DNA from 3 places in the Mesorhizobium sp. M1A.F.Ca.ET.072.01.1.1 genome. Region 3 is predicted to be linked to each of the others. Evidence: riboswitches for the same ligand, from Rfam matches in the RefSeq annotation. Region 3 holds a riboswitch; each other region holds the start of a gene.
What was found. A riboswitch is a leader RNA that binds a small molecule or an ion and turns the genes downstream of it on or off. The one in region 3 is predicted to bind thiamine pyrophosphate.
Positions count from the first base shown of each region.

Region 1: it holds a riboswitch for thiamine pyrophosphate, as region 3 does, so the genes downstream of both, thiC (phosphomethylpyrimidine synthase ThiC) here and thiB (thiamine ABC transporter substrate binding subunit) in region 3, are expected to answer to the same signal.
Region 2: it holds a riboswitch for thiamine pyrophosphate, as region 3 does, so the genes downstream of both, thiC (phosphomethylpyrimidine synthase ThiC) here and thiB (thiamine ABC transporter substrate binding subunit) in region 3, are expected to answer to the same signal.

Region 1 is NZ_RZSF01000338.1:366-6,801, forward strand. It holds gene thiO (glycine oxidase ThiO) at 1-824, opposite strand, end outside; gene thiC (phosphomethylpyrimidine synthase ThiC) at 821-2,656, opposite strand; TPP riboswitch at 2,760-2,876, opposite strand; gene EOA32_RS30840 (hypothetical protein) at 2,998-3,225, opposite strand; gene EOA32_RS40835 (hypothetical protein) at 3,888-4,349, opposite strand; partial or broken gene EOA32_RS40225 (SMC-Scp complex subunit ScpB) at 5,248-5,770, shown strand; partial or broken gene EOA32_RS30855 (DUF433 domain-containing protein) at 6,304-6,436, shown strand, end outside.
Region 2 is NZ_RZSF01000117.1:1,133-7,568, reverse strand. It holds gene ltnD (L-threonate dehydrogenase) at 1-143, shown strand, start outside; gene otnI (2-oxo-tetronate isomerase) at 172-981, shown strand; gene otnK (3-oxo-tetronate kinase) at 978-2,255, shown strand; gene EOA32_RS17575 (phasin) at 2,583-3,038, shown strand; gene EOA32_RS39275 (hypothetical protein) at 3,262-3,438, opposite strand; TPP riboswitch at 3,901-4,012, shown strand; gene thiC (phosphomethylpyrimidine synthase ThiC) at 4,125-5,945, shown strand; gene thiO (glycine oxidase ThiO) at 5,942-6,436, shown strand, end outside.
Region 3 is NZ_RZSF01000095.1:14,173-20,002, forward strand. It holds gene EOA32_RS15515 (homocysteine S-methyltransferase family protein) at 1-771, shown strand, start outside; gene EOA32_RS15520 (ABC-F family ATP-binding cassette domain-containing protein) at 788-2,602, opposite strand; gene EOA32_RS15525 (thiamine diphosphokinase) at 2,604-3,248, opposite strand; TPP riboswitch at 3,390-3,503, shown strand; gene thiB (thiamine ABC transporter substrate binding subunit) at 3,546-4,553, shown strand; partial or broken gene EOA32_RS15540 (ABC transporter permease subunit) at 4,770-5,830, shown strand, end outside.

The DNA.
Region 1 (6,436 bases), on a different contig from region 3:
AATGCCGGACGGACACCCACACCGGTTTCAACGATCTCGGCCTCACCAAAGGCCGGATGGAGGGCATGGGCGGCGCCCAGCAGCTCCATCATGGAACGCGCCGTCACCGGTCCGGCGCTCTGGCTTTCAATCATCGTCGCTCCGATCATGAAACGGTGATCGGTGCGCGGCACGGCATAAAGCGGAAAGCGTGGATGAAGCAAACGGACCGGCCGCGACAGCGAGACATCAGGCGTGCGAAGGATCAGCATTTCGCCGCGAACACCGCGCAGCCTGTCATCGGCCGCTGCCATTCCCATGCAGTCTATCTGACGGGCGAAACCCGAAACAGGCCGGGCGTCGCAGCCGAAGTGGAATTTGACACCCATGGTCGCAAGGTTGTCATGAAGTGCCGCCATCGCCTGGCGTGGGTCGAGGTGAGCCTCGTTGGGGAAGAGCAATCCACGCCGGAAGCGGCCGGCGAGGTCGGGTTCCAGGAGCGCAATTTCGTTTTCATCGACGCGCCTATGCCCTGACGTGCGACTGGCGAACCGGTCAAGCTCACCGGCATCACGCGGCGCGGCCACGACCAATGTCCCGGCCCGTGTCACCTGACCCGACAGCACCGCATCCCACCAGTCGGCAGCGTCGCGTCCGAGATCCAGCACCGGCTGCTCCGCGCTTTCGCGCTCGCACCATGGCGCCAGCATGCCGCCGGCGAACCACGACGCGTTGCCGCCAAGGCCATGCCGCATCTCGGCGACTGTGACCGTCGCGCCGCGGGCGGCGAGTTCGAAAGCGACGGTGAGGCCGGCAACGCCGGCCCCTTTGACGAGCACCCTCATGATGGTTTGGGAGCCTCCGGCACGACCGGTACGCCAGTCTCGTCCGCCGGCATGTAGAGATCGCCGCCCTCCCGGTATTTTGCCGCCATTGCCGCCATGCCTTCCTTCTGAGCCTCGGCACGGATGTCGTGGGAAATGCGCATGGAGCAGAATTTCGGCCCGCACATCGAACAGAAATGTGCCAGCTTGTGCGCCTCCTTGGGCAAGGTCTGGTCGTGGAAGGACCGTGCGGTTTCGGGGTCGAGCGACAGGTTGAACTGGTCCTCCCAGCGGAACTCGAAGCGCGCGCGCGAAAGGGCATCATCCCTGGTTTTCGCTGCCGGATGGCCCTTCGCCAGATCGGCTGCATGGGCGGCTATCTTGTAAGTGATCACCCCAATCTTGACGTCGTTGCGGTCGGGAAGGCCGAGATGCTCTTTCGGCGTGACGTAGCAAAGCATTGCGGTGCCGAACCAGCCTATCATGGCGGCACCTATCCCTGAGGTGATGTGGTCATAGCCCGGCGCGATGTCGGTCGTCAGCGGCCCCAACGTGTAGAACGGCGCCTCACCGCACACTGCGAGCTGCTTGTCCATGTTCTGCCTGATCTTGTGCATGGGGACATGGCCCGGGCCTTCGATCATCACCTGGCAGTCCTTTGCCCAGGCAATCTTGGTGAGTTCTCCAAGTGTTTCCAGTTCGGCGAATTGCGCCGCGTCGTTCGCATCGGCGATTGAACCGGGACGAAGGCCGTCGCCGAGCGAGAAGGAAACGTCATAGGCTCTGGCGATGTCGCAGATCTCCTCGAAATGCTCGTAGAGGAAGCTCTCCCGGTGATGGTGCAGGCACCATTTGGCCATGATCGAGCCGCCGCGCGAGACGATGCCCGTGACCCGGTCGACGGTCAGCGGTATGTAGTGCAGCCGCACGCCGGCGTGGATGGTGAAATAGTCGACGCCTTGCTCGGCCTGCTCGATCAGCGTGTCGCGATAGACCTCCCAGTTGAGGTCCTCGGCGATGCCGCCGACCTTTTCGAGCGCCTGATAGAGCGGCACCGTGCCGATCGGCACCGGTGCATTGCGCACGATCCAGTCGCGGATGTTGTGGATGTTGCGGCCGGTCGACAGGTCCATCACCGTATCGGCGCCCCAGCGGATCGCCCACACCATCTTTTCGACCTCTTCGGCCATCGACGATGTGACAGCCGAGTTACCGATGTTGGCGTTGATCTTCACCAGGAAATTTCGCCCGATGATCATCGGTTCGCTCTCGGGATGATTGATGTTGGCGGGAATGATTGCGCGTCCGCGCGCCACCTCGTCGCGCACGAATTCGGGTGTGACGAAATCTGGGATCGCCGCGCCGAAGGCTTCGCCGTCGCGTTGCAGCTTGCCGCGCATCACCTCGCGGCCGAGATTCTCGCGGATGGCTACGAACTCCATTTCTGGCGTGATGATGCCGGCGCGCGCATAGGCAAGTTGGGTCACCGCCTTGCCCTGCTTGGCCTTGAGCGGCCGATTGCGTATCGGAAATTCCGGTGTCAGGCGCTCGCCGGTGGCGAATCCATTGTCTTCCGGCCGGACGTGGCGGCCGTCATAGGCTTCGACATCGCAACGCGCCGTGACCCATTCGTGGCGAAGCCGGGCAAGGCCTTTTTCGATGCTGGTTTGGACTGATGGATCGGTGTAGGGGCCGGACGGATCGTAGACGGTGACGGGCGGTTCGCCGGCCGTCGGATGGACGGAAATCTCGCGCATCGGCACCCTGATCTGCGGGTAGAGGACGCCGGGCTTGTGGATTTTCCGCGAGGCGGGCAGTGGTCCCGTCGACACGGCGGGGGTGAGGGCATTCATCGTGAGGCTCCTTTGCTCATGCATTGGAGACCCAGTTCTGTGCCGGAAGGATGAAAAGACGCTTCTGTAGACCTGCTGCAGCAGGACCTCGGGCGTAAACTCCCGCAAAGCGCTTGCACCGTCCCTACGCCAGTATGAACTGGATCAGGTTCAACGGGTCACTGCGCCGCGAAAGCCAGCAGTATCTCAGCCCCTTACCGGGACTCCCCTGGTGAATGCCTCAAGTTGAATGGGCCGGTGCTGCTTTGTCAAGCGCCTTCGGGCGCCTTCGGGCGCCTTCGGCCGGTGGCGACGTCCGGCGGCCGGCCGAGCGGAGAGCTCGCGCATGCATCGGGGACAAGTCACGCCCCGTAGACCAGGGCTGGAATGGCCAAAGTCTCATTCGCTTCGTGAAGGATGGAAAAACTGTATCGGCCATGTGCGTCGAGATCGACCGAGTAGCTCAGGCGGTCACGGATGTGGTTATCCTGGTCGAAGGCGACGATTTGCGGCTTCAGCGAGGTGATTTGCACCACGTCCAGGTAGATGGAGTTGCAGATATGATCTGGTCGTCGGGCTGGCAGGTGCAAGCGGCCGCTCTATTCAGGATGCGGCATCGGCGGCGTTCCCGATACCAATGATATCTTGCGGGCAACTTATGCAATCACCGGCTTCGTAAAACCCGACGGCGGCGGCCGTGTCCTGGCGCTGAGGATGTGCCGCTGTTCCAGCAGAGAAATCGCGTGGGCGCGGAGTTTTCGCTCTGCGAGGAAGAGTTGACGCAATCGTTTAGCTTGCTTGCAGTTCGTAGAGACCCGCCTTTGAAAGCAACTAAGCTATTGCATTGATATGTTGGTGCGCGATCGATCGCTACATAGCCGGCCGCCATTATCCGAGTATTGATCCGCCGGTGTTCGTGTTGCCGTATATGGCAATCCCTGCGAGATCGTCGCGGCCGGATCGGCCGCACCCTCTAGTCATAAAAGGGGAAGCGACCGAGAATTCCGCTGCCGAAAACTTCTCTGGCTTGGCTATGCATGCGGTAGATGAGATCGCCGCCTACCGCGACCTGGTCGAGGAAGGCATCGACGCCCAGTTCGGACAGCCTGGTTATCGCAATGCGTTAGCGGCTCAGACTTGCGGTCTCGAGAGCGGCCTTTGGGGGTCACCTCTTTTTTGTTTCAGAGGTTGGAAGACGGCTGCTCGTTACCCAATAGAAATGGCGACTACGGAACGCGATCGATCGCGGCCATCAGGAAACACCTGTCTTCGGCTCAACCTCGACATGGCGTCCGATCGACCGCAGATATACAGCTATCTCGTCCATGAGATGATCGCGTTCGCCGTAGATCTCAGCAATCCTGCGCAGCTGTGGCTCGACGGACCTCCGTTGCGCCGGCGTCAAATCAGCATCGCCAAAGACATATCCCAAGTTGCCAATCGCGCAAATGTTGCAGCCGGCCTCCACAACTGCTTGCACGAATGCCGGAATGTCTTTTTCTTGCATAGTCTTCATGTCGAACCTCTCGTGAATGGCGTGCTTGCGCGCCCATGCTGCCTTTTCAGCGTGTCCTCTGGGCGGCGCAAGCCTTGAGCGTAATTGTGCCGGGCAACCTCGACTATCCCGTCTGCCACGCTCTTTAGAGTCGGTGGGGTCTGGTGATTGCAGGCTGGGCCACTCAAAAGCCTGCAAGAAGAAAGTCATGGCGACCATTGCTCAAGATCGCGAGGGTGCGTGCAAGACCTTCCGTTGGCAGTCATGCACGCTCACCCAGCAACTGGGTATTGAGCAACTGGGTCTCACGTCGCGGGTCTCGTGTGCTTCACAGCCGAAAATAAGGTACCACCGTGGCTATTCTCAAGTGCAGGCTACCTCTTCAGGACACGGCGGAGTGCCTTCCGACGCACCCCTGGTGCAACGTGCGACCTAACGAGACACATCTCGTTCGCGTTCCCTCGACCTTTCTTCGTATTGCTGCTTGCCCTGCGATTTCAGGCCCTCTGCTAGCTTCTCGGCCGCTCTTTGGCCTGCAATGTCACTATTCAAGATCATATCCGACATCCCTGGATGGTCATAACCGTAATGCGCATGCAGTTTCCCTCACGAGCAGCGCCTATCCGTCGATTAGTTCGTCTTCCGGAACCCGAAGCCCTTTTTATCCGGCGTACCTATCCACCATTCAACCGGTATACCTTTCCCAACTTTGGCGGACCATTTACCTCAGGCATGATCATCTCGCGTGACATTTTTTTTTGGCGCCATCATCGCACGTGGCATTTTCTAAAAACCAAGACGTGTCAATTTGTAAAATCAAGGATGCGGCCGCGCCCGTTGCGAGGATTTGCAGGTAGCTCTTCAGCCCCAACACGATGTGTGAGGCGGCGGTGGAAAAGGCAACCGACGGCGTCGACGCGTCCTTTGATGATCGCAAGCGATATGCTTCGTCGCGAGCCCAGATTGCGGTCTCGGGCACAAGGCGAGATCACAGTTCTGCGATCTGTGGTAACGCGAGCCCGCAAAGCGCCGCTGCGGCCACCGCTTTTGGAATCTGGACGAGATTCGTCGTCGTCTGAGATCAGTTGATCGAGCAGTTCGCGCGCGCGGGACGCGCTTGCGGTGCAGTCTCTCCCGCGAGCTCGCCCGTGACCTTCTCATCGACGACATCCGAGAGCTGCGCGGACGGCCCTATGACCTCGTCGCTGTCGCCGGCGGCTGGAAGCACCTGACACGGCCGGCCTATGCCGATGCCATCCGCGCCTGCGGAAGCAGCGGGCGTGCCGTGGACCTGACGTGGTCGGACGTGCTGATGCTGATGTGCATCGGCACTTCCAGCCGATTACCCGCGCCGAATTGTCGTCGGTTTTCGGGAAGTAATCAGTCGCGACCTGATCGGCCATCTGCGGCACCGGCCTGATCGCGTCGAACCCGCGCAGTCCGACGCCCGGCGCTCCCTACACCTATGTGACGACAAAAGCGTCCTGCTCGAGTTCGGCCTCGACACGCTTCGCGATCTCCCGGACTGCGAGGCGCTCGAGGATGCCGGGCTGCTGAGCAGAGATGAGCTGCTTGCTGGTGAAATTATGCCAGAGTTGGCTAGTGGCCATGAGGATGCGGGTTTGGATACGGAGGAATAGCTTGGCGCTGCAGACGCTGTGGCCACCGGGCTTGCGAGTGCTTCCAGCTTTCCATAGCGAATCTAGCGCGCCCAAGGGCGTCCGAAATTTGTAGGCAAATTTCGGACATGGACACGGTCAGCGACGTCAAGCAGGCAGCGGTATGCGGCCTCTGCACCGCTGTCGCCCAAAAATTCGTGGCCATGGGCAAGCCCCACTTGAGACCCCCAGAGAGAACGCTCGTGAGCGATGGAAACGGTTTTGGTCCAAAGCTTGATACAGATGGCCTGCAGATGGGTGTAGGGTTTCAAAGCGCTCGAAGACGCGCCTTCGCAGAGTTAAAAGTCCGCGACGAACTCGTGTGTCGTTTGTCGCCAACTGCAAATTCGATAGTTAGCGCAATTATACTGCGCCGAGTCTGCCATCTCGAGCCCCAAGGGTTTGTGAGGCCTCTCGGCTCACCACCGCCTTTGCTAACCGCCGTGATTCCAAAGACGCGTGCCTTTACGGAGGGGGTCAAACGGCCTATATTATTCTTTATAAGGAGAAGAATAATGGGCACACTTGCTCGCATCTACACCCCCGCAGAGGCAGCCGCCGTCAGCGGGATAGGAATCAAGGCCGTGCACAATGCGATCGACAAACGCATTGTCGATACTGTGCCAAGCACTGCTCGGCGCATCGGTG
Region 2 (6,436 bases), on a different contig from region 3:
TGGCCGCGGCCGCGCTACAGATGTTCCTGGCGACCTCGGCGGCTGGAATGGGCCGCGACGACGACGCATCCGTGGCCCGGCTCTACGCAAAGATCACCGGCACCGAACTGCCTACCACCCGCAAACCTGGCCAACCGGCCTGACATCGGCCTGAGGAAGACTGGATCGCCCATGCCCCGCTTTGCCGCCAACCTGACAATGATGTTCAGCGAGTGGCCGTTCCTGGATCGGTTCCAGGCGGCCGCCGATGCCGGCTTCCGTGCGGTCGAATTCCTGTTTCCTTACGAGCACACGCCCGAGGCGATCGGCGAGCGCCTTCGCAGATACGGTTTGACCCAGGCTCTGTTCAATTTGCCGCCTGGCGATTGGGCGGCCGGCGAGCGAGGACTGGCCGCCTTGCCCGATCGGTTCGCCGAACTCCAGGCCGCCGTGGCATCTGCCCTTCCCTACGCGGAGGCCACGGGCGTGAAGCGCCTGCATTTGATGTCGGGGCTCGCCGCTCGCGGGGACAGGGCGGCCATGGATGCCTATCGCAAAGCGATCCTCTGGACCGCCGGCAAGCTTGCCGATCGCGGCATCGACCTGGTGATCGAACCGATCAATGGTCGCGACATGGCCGGCTATTTCCTCAATGACTTCGACTTTGCCGAACAGCTCATCGGCGAACTGGCGCTGCCCAACCTCAAGCTGCAGTTCGATGTCTACCACCGCCAGATCCTGCATGGCGATGTCGTCATGGCGTTGCGCCGGCTGCTGCCGATCATTGGCCATGTCCAGATAGCAAGCGTGCCCTCCCGCCATGAGCCGACTTCGGAAGAGCTCAACGACCGGTTCATCTTCGCGGAACTGGACCGGCTGGGCTATGATGGTTTCGTCGGTTGCGAATATCGGCCCAGCGGCACGACACTTGAGGGGCTCGGCTGGTTCGCCCCCTTTGCCGGCGAGCCCCTTCCCCAGGCTGGCATCGGAGTTTCGCCATGAGCCTCGCCCTCGGCGCAATTGCGGACGACTACACAGGCGCGTCCGACCTGGCCAACACGCTCGCCAAGGAAGGCCTGCGCACGGTTCAAACCATCGGCGTTCCGGCCGCAGGTCTCGATCTTCCCGAGGTCGACGCGGTTGTCGTCTCGCTCAAGATCCGTTCGGTTGCGGCAGCGCAGGCGGTGGAGCGCGCCCGCGCGGCCGACCAATGGCTGCGCGCCCGCGGGGCAGCGCATGTGATGTACAAGATCTGCTCGACCTTCGATTCCACCGATGCTGGCAATATCGGCCCGGTGCTGGACGCCTTGCGTCACGACGTGAACGAGAAATCGGTTTTGGTGACGCCGGCCTTTCCGGAAACCGGCCGAACCGTCTACCAGGGGAATCTTTTCGTCGGCGCGGTGCCGCTCAACGAGAGTCCGCTCAAGGATCACCCGCTCAATCCCATGCGCGATGCCAATCTGGTGCGCGTACTCGCCCGGCAGAGCATGGCAGCGGTCGGGTCGATCGACCTCGCGACGGTCGCGCGCGGCGCGGACGCGATCCTCGCGCGCAACGCGGCGATTTCCCAGGATGGGGCCGGAGCGGCGATCGTCGACGCCGTCTTCGAGAGCGATCTTGAAGCGATCGGCGCCGCAGCCTTGGCACAACGCCTGTCGGTCGGAGCGTCCGGCCTGGGATTGGGTCTCGCCCGCGGCCTGGTCGCCGCCGGCACCGCGCAGCGCCATCAACGGACGGTGCTGCGGGATCGGCCAGCCAAGGGGCCCGCGGCGTGCTTGGCCGGCAGCTGTTCGCGGGCGACCCTGACGCAGATTGCCCGCGCCGAAGAGACGATGCCGGTGCTGAGGCTCGATCCGGAAAGGTTGATGAGCGGAGCGGCGGAGACGCACCGTGCGCTCGCATGGGCGGCCGCCCGCTTGGCCGATGGCCCCGTGCTCATCGCCAGCAGTGGATCGCCCGAGGTGGTTTCGGCGCTGCAGGCGCGGCATGGACGTGACGCTGCCGGTCATGTGATCGAGCAGTCGCTGGCGACGATCGCCGAAGGTCTGGTCGAACTCGGCGTGCGCAGGTTGGTCGTGGCAGGCGGCGAGACGTCCGGCGCCGTCGTGGACCAGCTTGCCATTCCCGCCTTCGAGTTGGGCCCCGAAATCGCCGCGGGTGTCCCCGCGCTGCGCGCACTCGGCAGCCCGCACGGCGAGCTGCTGCTTGCCCTGAAGTCAGGCAATTTCGGTGGCGACCGTTTCTTCGCGGACGCCTTGGCCGTTTTGGCATGAGGAGTGACGGGGTCTTGGCTGTCCAAGGATAACTGAGAAGGTCGCGCCAGGGTCGAATGGCAGCGATGGACTGCGAAGAGGCCGCTCCTGCGCCATCAACCGAATGACTGATTTTTGGTCGAAGACGGTGATGCACAATCTCGCGCCCGGCGGACCTGCCGAATGACGGCAGCCGCTACGACCTGCACCGATCGCTGCCGGCAGCGCGCCGGCCGCCGCAGTGGTGCCCTCGAGCGACAATTCGCCCCTTCATAAATCCGTTGTGTCGATTTCGTAGATGAAACAGGGGGGCTTTGTGTAATGCCACTCTCTGGAAAAGGATGGAAAATGTCCAAGATCCCCGGCAAGACCGAAACGATCGACAACGCGGAATCCGCTACTTACGAGCCGTACCGGGTTACCGAGCAGGTTCGCGCTGTCGCCGAACAGGGCGTTGAGCAGGCGAAGGAAGCATTTTCCAAATTGGAATCGAACGCCGAGACGACTCAAAAGGCTCTTGAGTCGACCCTTGAGGTGGCCAAGACCACCCGCAACGAGGTGTCGCTGAAGACGATCGCAGCTCTGCGAGCCAATGCCGAAGCCGGCTTCGCTCACCTCGAAGCACTGGTTGCCGTGAAGTCGCCATCCGAGTTCTTCGAGTTGCAGGCCGCTTTCGTGAACAAACAGATCGACACTTCCGTCGAGCAGGCCAAGACCCTGCAGGCGGTGATGTTGAGAGCCACCGAAGACGTATCCAAGCCGATCAAGGATGCCTTCGAAAAGGCTTTGAAGAAGGCCGCTTGACTGCTCAGGCAATCCGAGACCGGAGGTCGCAGACCTCCTCTGCTCGTTACGACATCAAGACCGGCACCTTCGCGCCGGTCTTCTTCCATTCGGCCGGCGTCCTTTGCACGAACCTCATCCATCGGCCAAGCATCGCTTTTCCAAACAGTTGGCTACGGAAAGGCGCGCAGAGACGGAGACGAAGGCCCGAAATCGGGACGAGGACGCCGCTTTGGTCCTGTAGCTACTTGACCGTTGATCGTTGCAGCCCGGTGCCGGCGATTTCTCCGGGGCTGCTTTCGAAGTCGAAGAGCCTTTGGGTCGCAAGCGCCGCGGCGCCACGCGCCCAGGAATCGTCTGCCCAATCGGGTGCAATCGGCAGCGGGTCCCACATGACATAACGCTTCAATGCATCGCGCATTGGCCCGAACAGATAGTCGCCAAAGGTCGCAATGGCGGTACGCTGATCCTGTCGGCGTTGAGCGGGACGCGGACGAGAACAACCACAGCATTCGCGAACAGGCTCCCGGCAAGGCCCTTGCAGCCGTCGTGGGAACGCTGCAACTCGACCCTTACGGCTGCACAATAATCCGGTCCTGAACAAATCGAACCAGCGTCCGTAGACGCCGAACAGATGCTCTTCGAGGCGAAAAATGCGTTCTTCAACCCGCCGCCACAAGGGATCGCAAAAGCGTTTCCTTGGCGGATGACAAGTGGGTCCGGCTGCCAGTTCCAGCGCGCAAGATCGTGGCTCAATGGGCGTCGATGTAAGTCAGATGCTCGATCAAAGCTGCGTGCTTGCGCTGCTTCTCGTCGCCCTTGTTCGAGGCTGGAGAAGTCATGAAATCGAGTTGACAGGATAGCGTCGCATCGTCCAACCTGCGCCCCTCACCAGGGGAGTCCCGGCAAGGGGCTGAGATACTGCTATCGCGCGCAGTGACCCGTTGAACCTGATCCAGTTCATACTGGCGTAGGGACGGTGCGAGGCTTCGCGGGTCGGCAATCCGGCTTCGGCATTCGGGCAGTGCCCGCATCCTAAGCGAAGCGTCACTTCCTCCTCATCGCGTGGACTGGGTCTCCGTTGCACTCGAGCAAGGAGGCTCACTCATGAATGCCCACACCCCGACCGTCACCGTCGGCGAATTGCCCGCTTCGAAGAAGGTCCACAAACCCGGTCAGCTTCACCCGGAGCTGCGGGTGCCGATGCGCGAGATCTCGGTCCACTCGAGCGCCGGCGAGCCGCCGGTCACTGTCTACGACTCGTCCGGTCCCTACACGGACGCCACGGTGAAAACCGACATCGAGCGTGGCTTGCCACGGCTGCGCGAGGCATGGATCGAGGCGCGCGGAGATGTGGGGCGCTACGAGGGCCGCACGATCAAGCCGGAAGACAACGGCTTCGTCTCAGCCGATCGCCTGACGCCGGAATTCCCGGTTCGCAACAGACCGTTGCGCGCGGCCGGCGGCCGCGCCGTCACCCAGCTCGCCTATGCGCGCGCCGGCATGATCACGCCTGAGATGGAGTTCGTCGCCATCCGCGAGAACCTCGGCCGTGAGCAGTTGCGTTCGAAACTTCAACGCGATGGCGAAAGCTTCGGCGCCGCGATCCCTGACTTCGTCACGCCGGAATTCGTGCGCGACGAGGTGGCGCGCGGCCGCGCCATCATCCCGTCCAACATCAACCACCCGGAAAGCGAGCCGATGATCATCGGCCGCAATTTCCTGGTCAAGATCAACGCCAATATCGGCAACTCCGCCGTCACCTCCTCGATGGCCGAGGAGGTCGAGAAGATGGTGTGGGCGATCCGCTGGGGCGCCGACACGGTGATGGACCTCTCGACCGGGCGCAACATCCACAACATCCGCGAATGGATGGTGCGCAATTCGCCGGTGCCGATCGGTACGGTGCCGATCTACCAAGCGCTTGAGAAGGTCGGCGGCGTCGCCGAAGAACTGACCTGGGAGGTGTTCCGCGACACCCTCATCGAGCAGGCCGAGCAGGGCGTGGACTATTTCACGATCCATGCCGGCGTACGCCTGCCCTATATCCCGCTCACCGTCGACCGCGTCACCGGCATCGTGTCGCGCGGCGGCTCGATCATGGCCAAATGGTGCTTGCATCACCACAAGGAGAGTTTTCTCTACGAGCATTTCGAGGAGATCTGCGACATCGCCCGGTCCTATGACGTGGCGTTCTCGCTCGGCGACGGCCTTCGCCCCGGCTCGATCGCCGATGCCAATGACGCGGCCCAGTTCGCCGAGCTGGAAACGCTCGGAGAGCTCACCAAGATCGCCTGGTCCAAGGACTGCCAGGTGATGATCGAGGGCCCCGGCCACGTGCCGATGCACAAGATCAAGCAAAACATGGACAAGCAGCTCGCGGTCTGTGGCGAAGCGCCGTTCTACACGCTCGGGCCGCTCACCACCGACATCGCGCCGGGCTATGACCACATCACATCGGGCATCGGCGCGGCGATGATCGGCTGGTTCGGAACGTCGATGCTCTGCTACGTCACGCCGAAGGAGCATCTCGGCCTGCCCGACCGCGACGACGTCAAGACTGGCGTCATCACCTACAAGATCGCCGCTCATGCCGCCGACCTCGCCAAGGGCCATCCGGCCGCCCAGGTCAGGGACGACGCGCTGTCGAGGGCGCGCTTCGAGTTCCGGTGGGAGGACCAGTTCAACCTGTCGCTCGATCCGGAGACGGCGCGCGCCTTCCACGACGAAACCCTGCCGAAGGAGGCGCACAAGGTGGCGCATTTCTGCTCCATGTGCGGTCCCAAATTCTGCTCGATGCGGATCTCGCACGACATCCGCGCGGAAGCGCAGAAGGAAGGGCTCGCGGCCATGGCTGCGAAGTACCGCGACGGCGGCGATCTCTATATGCCGCTCGACAGCACCCCCGAGCGCACGGACACGCCATGAAGGTGCTCATTCGCGGCGCTGGCGTTGCCGGATTGACGCTCGCGCACGAGCTGGCAACGCGCGGCGCCGATGTGACCGTGGTCGAGAAACGGCTAGAGATCGCCGGCAATGCCTCCTGGCAGGCTGGCGGCATGCTCGCGCCCTGGTGCGAGCGCGAGAACGCCGAAGAGACCGTGCTGACGCTCGGACGCGGCGCAGCCGACTGGTGGGACGCCGCCTTGCCCGGCCATGTCGCGCGCCGCGGCACGCTGGTGCTGGCGTCTGCCCGCGATGCCGGCGAACTCGACCGCTTCGGCCGCCGCACATCCGGCTTCAGGCATTTGGACGCCAGCCAAATCGCGGCACTCGAGCCGGCGCTCGAGGGCCGGTTCGGGCGCGGGCTGTTCTTCGCTGAGGAAGCGCATCTCGACCCGCGCAAGGCGCTGCTTTCCCTGCGCGACAAGCTGCGCGGGATGGGCGCGCGCGTCGAGTTCGGCCGCAACTCGGCGCCG
Region 3 (5,830 bases):
CGCCAATATCTCGACATCGCCGACAAACACGGCGTCGGCTTCGTGCTCGATACTCCGACGTGGCGCGCCAATCCGGACTGGGGCGAAAAGCTCGGCTATTCGAAAGTCGCATTGTCGGGCATAGACATGCAGGCAGTGTCATGGGCGCGGGCGCTGGCTGCGCCCTATGTTGCGCGTGGCATGACCGTGCTGGTCAATGGGGTGGTCGGACCCCGTGGCGACGGCTACCACGTTGACACAGTCATGTCGCCCGCCGAGGCCGAGATCTATCACGGCGATCAGGTCAAGGCATTCCGCGATGCCAGCGCCGATATGGTCAGCGCCATTACGATGACCTATGCGCAGGAGGCTGCCGGAATAGCCTGTGCCGCGATGGCGGTGGGGCTCCCGTCGGTGATTTCGTTTACCGTCGAGACGGACGGACGCCTGCCTTCGGGGGAGAGCCTGAGAGACGCCATCGAGACCGTTGACGACGAAACGGACGGCGCCCCCGCATATTTCATGATCAACTGCGCGCATCCAAGCCATTTCGACGCCGTCCTCGCCGGCGACGGACGCTGGATCAGGCGCATTCGCGGCGTGCGGGCCAACGCCTCCACCAAAAGCCATGCCGAGCTGGATGCGGCGACCGAACTCGATCCAGGCGATCCTGTCGACCTCGGCCGGCGCTATCGCGCGATGCGCGACCGCTTCGGCCAGATAGCCGTGCTCGGCGGCTGCTGCGGCACCGACAGACGCCATATCGCTGCGATCTGCGAGGCCTGCCTCTGAGGCTTGCCGATAGCGGCTAGCCTTCCATCTCCTCGCGCAGCATCTCCAACTCCAGCCACTCTTCCTCAAGTGAGGCCAGCGTGGTGCGCTCCTTGTCGAGCGCGGCGATGGTCTTCTGGAACGATGCGGGATCGCGCTCGTAGAAGGACGGGTCGGCGATATTGTTCTCCAGCCTTGAGATGGACGCGCTCACCGCCTCGATCTTCTTCGGCAGGGATTCCAGCGCGAACTTCTGCTTGAAGGAGAGCTTCTTGGCCGGGCTTTTAGCGCTGGTCTGTTCGGCCCTGGCCGTCGCTTCGTTCGCTTCAGCCTTCGGCCTTGCCTTGCGCTCCTCCAGCTTCGAGCCGCCGCGTTGCGCCAGCATGTCGGAATAGCCGCCGGCATATTCGAGCCAGCGTCCGGCGCCGTTGGGCGCGATCACGCTGGTGACTGTGCGGTCGAGGAAATCGCGATCGTGGCTGACCAGGACGACCGTTCCGGCAAAGCCGGCGACCAGTTCCTGCAGCAGCTCCAGCGTCTCCATGTCGAGGTCGTTGGTCGGCTCGTCGAGCACCAAAAGGTTCGCCGGCCGTGCCAGCACCCGGGCCAGCAGCAGTCGCGCCCGCTCGCCGCCCGAAAGCTCGCGCACCGGCGTGCGCGCCTGCTCCGGCTTGAAAAGAAAATCCTTCATATAGGAGACGACGTGGCGCTGCTCGCCATTGACGACAAGGTTCTCGCCGCGCCCGTCGGTCAGGTAATTCGCCAGCGTCTCCTGCGGGTCGACGGCCTCGCGCTTCTGGTCGAGCGTTGCGATTTCCAGATTGACGCCAAGCCGCACAGTCCCGGCATCCGGCGGCAGCTCGCCGGTCAGCATCTTGAGAAGCGTCGTCTTGCCGACGCCGTTCGGCCCGACAACGCCGACACGGTCGCCGCGCTGGATACGGGTCGAAAAGCCCTTGACCACGGTGAGGTCGCCAAAACTCTTCTCGATGCCTTTGGCTTCGATCACCAGCTTGCCGGATTCAGCGGCGTCGCTTGCCACCATCGTCGCCGAACCGTCGGCGCCGCGATGGCTGCGAAAACGCTGGCGCATGGCCTGCAGCTCGCCGAGCCGGCGCATGTTGCGCTTGCGCCTGGCGGTCACGCCATAGCGCAGCCAATGCTCCTCGCGCACGATCTGGCGGCCGAGCTTGTGCTGTTCGCGCTCCTCCTCTTCAAGCACCTGGTCGCGCCATTCCTCGAAATGCGCGAACCCCTTGTCCAGCCGGCGCGTCTGGCCGCGGTCGAGCCAGACGGTGGCGCGCGAGACGCGCTCGAGAAAGCGGCGGTCGTGCGAGATCAGGATCACGGCCGACGAGGTGCGGGCAAGCTCTTCTTCCAGCCATTCGATGACCGACAGGTCGAGATGGTTGGTCGGCTCGTCGAGGAGCAGGATATCGGGCTCCGGCGCCATGACGCGAGCGAGTGCTGCGCGGCGCGCCTCGCCGCCGGAAAGGTCGTTCGGCCGCTCCTCGCCGGTCAGGCCGAGATGCTCCATCAGATAGGTGGCGCGATGCGGGTCGTCGGCCGGCCCGAGGCCGGCTTCGACATAGGCGCGCACGCTGGCGAAGCCATCCATATCGGGCATTTGCGGCAGGTAGCGCACCGTTGCCGATGGCTGGCGGAATACGTCGCCGTCCTGCGGTTCGATCAGCCCCGCGACGATCTTGAGCAGCGTCGACTTGCCCGAACCGTTGCGGCCGACAAGCGCGATCTTCTCGCCGGCGGAGGCGCTCAGTACCGCGCCGTCGAGCAGCGGCGTGCCGCCAAAAGTCAGTTTTATGCGATCCAGATTGAGAAGAGGCGGGGCCATGTCAGCTTTCGGGAAGAGGATAGGGGTGGGCGAGCAGCAGCGCCCGGCCACGCTCGAGCGCGATATGGAGCCGGCCCTTAACCTCATTTGATATGGTAAGCGAGGAGCCGAACGCCACCTCGACACCGTCCAGCGGCCATTTGGCGCCTGAGACCGTCAGGCCGGCGAGGTCGGAGAAGCCGAGCACCGAGAACAGCGTGCCCTCGGCGTAGTCGAAGCCGGCTTTGCCCGGCAGGATGGGCACGCCTTCCTGCGCGCCGCTGGTCAGCAGGACGGTCATGCCTGCCTCGGCCAGCCGCACGCTCAGAGCCAAATGCAGAAAGGCATGATCGGCGCGCTTGCCGCCGAAGGCGCCGGCCAGCACCAGGCTGGTGGCGCCGCGCGCCAGCGCCTCGGCAATGGCGAGTTCGCCGTCGGTCATGTCCTTCTCGGTCGGGAAAATCTTGCGCGGCACGGCGGCCAGATTCTCCGGCAGGCTCGCCGGCACCGAGTCGAAATCTCCGACCCAGAGCTCCGGCAGCAGGCCAAGCATATCGGCATGGCCGATACCGGCATCGGCGGCGATAATGCGGGAGCCTTCGATCTGGCGATCGAGCCGAGGCGTGCGGACGATATCGCCGCCAAGCAGGATGGTGAATGTGCCCATGGCCGTCGCCCTTACCAGCCCGACCAACGAAACGGAAGCGGGCGCGTCCAAACGGAATCGCACTTCGCTACCGCGGTGAACCCTGATGGATGCCCAGGAAACTTCCGCTTGCGCGCCGCATCGGCCGGGCCTATGTCTCGAAATGCTCTAACGGGGTGCCGGACGCTGATTTTGCGAACCGGCTGAGAGGCACAAAGCCAACCCGCTGAACCTGATCCGGTTTGTACCGGCGGAGGGATTAGACGTTTCGGACCATCCGACGCCTCAATTCCTTTAACGCGAACGAAGGAGGCGCCGATGCGCTCGCTATTGTCCAACCTTGTTCTTGCAGTCGGCCTTGTTTCGCTTTTGGCAGGCGGATCTGCCGAGGCTAAAGACAAGCTTACCATCTACACCTACGAAAGCTTCACCGCCGACTGGGGTCTCGGGCCCGCGGTGAGGAAGGAATTCGAGGCCGAATGCGGCTGCGATCTTGAATTCGTCTCGGTTGCCGACGGCGTGGCACTGCTCAACCGCGTCAAGCTGGAGGGCGCCGGCACCAAGGCCGATGTCGTGCTCGGCCTCGATACCAACCTGACCGCGGATGCCAAGGCGAGCGGCCTATTCGCGCGGCATGGCGCGGTGGCCGATTTGAATGTGCCCGGCGGCTGGAAAGACGACACTTTCGTGCCTTTCGACTACGGCTATTTCGCCGTCGTCTACGACACCGAAAAGCTGAAGACCCCGCCGAAGAGCTTGAAGGAACTGGTCGAGGGCGCCGGCCCCGACAAGATCATCATCCAGGATCCGCGCACTTCGACGCCGGGCCTCGGGCTGCTGCTGTGGGTCAAGTCGGTCTATGGCGACAAGGCGCCGGAAGCCTGGGCCAAGCTGAAGCCGAAGGTGCTGACCGTGACGCCGGGCTGGAGCGAGGCCTATGGTCTGTTCACCAAGGGCGAGGCGCCGATGGTTCTCTCCTATACCACCTCGCCGGCCTACCACATGGTGGCCGAGAACACCGAGCGCTATCAGGCGGCGTCCTTCGAGGAGGGCGAATATCTGCAGATCGAGGTCGCCGGCATCACCAAAACCGGCGCGAAGAACCCGCTGGCGGAAAAATTCATAGCCTTCATGACCGGGCCCAAGTTCCAGAACGTCATCCCGGAGACCAACTGGATGTTCCCGGCCGGCAAGACCGACAAGCCGCTCAACCCGGCCTTCGAAAAGCTGGTGAAGCCGACCAAAACCCTGCTGTTCAGCCCGGACGAGGTGGCGGCCAACCGCAAGGCCTGGGTGGATGAATGGCTGGCGGCGATGAGCAAGTAGGACGCAGGATGGCGCTTGAGCACCCCCCTCTGTCCGGCCGGCCATCTCCCCCGCAAAGGGGGAAATTCGCGGTCATCGGTGATTTCGCTAGCCGCCGACGGTGTAGGAAGAGCGGCAAAGCTGCCAATCTCCCTCCTAGAGAGGGAGATGTCCGGCAGGACAGAGGGGGGTGCGACGGAACGTGGCGTTCGCTAGCTCGAGCCAACGTGGTGCAGCGTGCAATCCACGCCGCGCCCTGACCCTCGCATCACCGCCGGCATCATCGCCCTTGTCGCCATCACTTTGCTCATCGGCGGCGCCTTCGCCGGCCTGATCCTCGAAGGCGCGAGCGGTCCGTCCAGCGCTGCCGCGGCCTTCGACAGCTATCTGCTCCGCGTCGCCCGCTTCACGCTTTGGCAGGCGCTGCTGTCGACATTGCTTTCGGTCTTGCCGGCAGTGTTCGTCGGCCGCGCCCTGTCCAGGCAAACGAACTTTCCCGGACGTCGCCTGATCCTGCAGTTGTTCACGGTGCCGCTGGCGCTGCCGGCCATCGTCGCCGCGCTCGGCGTGTTGGCGCTCTACGGCCGTGCCGGTTATTTTGCCGGCATCCTCGGCACGTTCGGCGGTGGGGAATGGCCGGGCATTTACGGCCTTTCCGGCATCCTGGTCGCGCATGTCTTCTTCAACCTGCCATTGGCCACGCGGCTGTTCCTCGAGGCGCTCGGCACCGTGCCGGCCGACCAGTGGCGGCTGGCGAGCCAGCTCGGTATGGACGCTCGGTCGGCCTTCCGGCTGATCGAATGGCCGGCGCTGCGCACGGCGCTGCCTGGGGTCGCCGGGCTGGTCTTCATGCTGTGCATCACCTCCTTCACCATCGTGCTGACGCTGGGCGGCGGGCCGGCGGCGACGACGCTGGAGGTCGCGATCTACCAGGCGCTGCGCTTCGATTTCGATCCCGCGCGGGCCGTGACACTAACGTTTCTGCAGATCGTGCTGACCTTCGTCGTGGTCGCCATGCTGACGCGACTCGGCGCCAACACGGCCGGCGATACGAATCTGCCGGTAGCGCCACGCCGCTACCTTGCGGCCAGCACCACCGAGGCCGTGTTGAATGCCGGCCTGATCGTGCTTGCGCTGCTGTTCGTCGCCGGACCGATGGCGGCGACCGTGCTCGCCGGGCTGGAGGCGGATCTTGGGCGGCTGGCCGGCGAGGACGCCGTGCGTCGGGCGACGCTCACCAGCGCCGGGCTCTCCTTTCTCTCGGCGCTGCTTTGCGTGATGCTGTCGCTGTCGCTGAT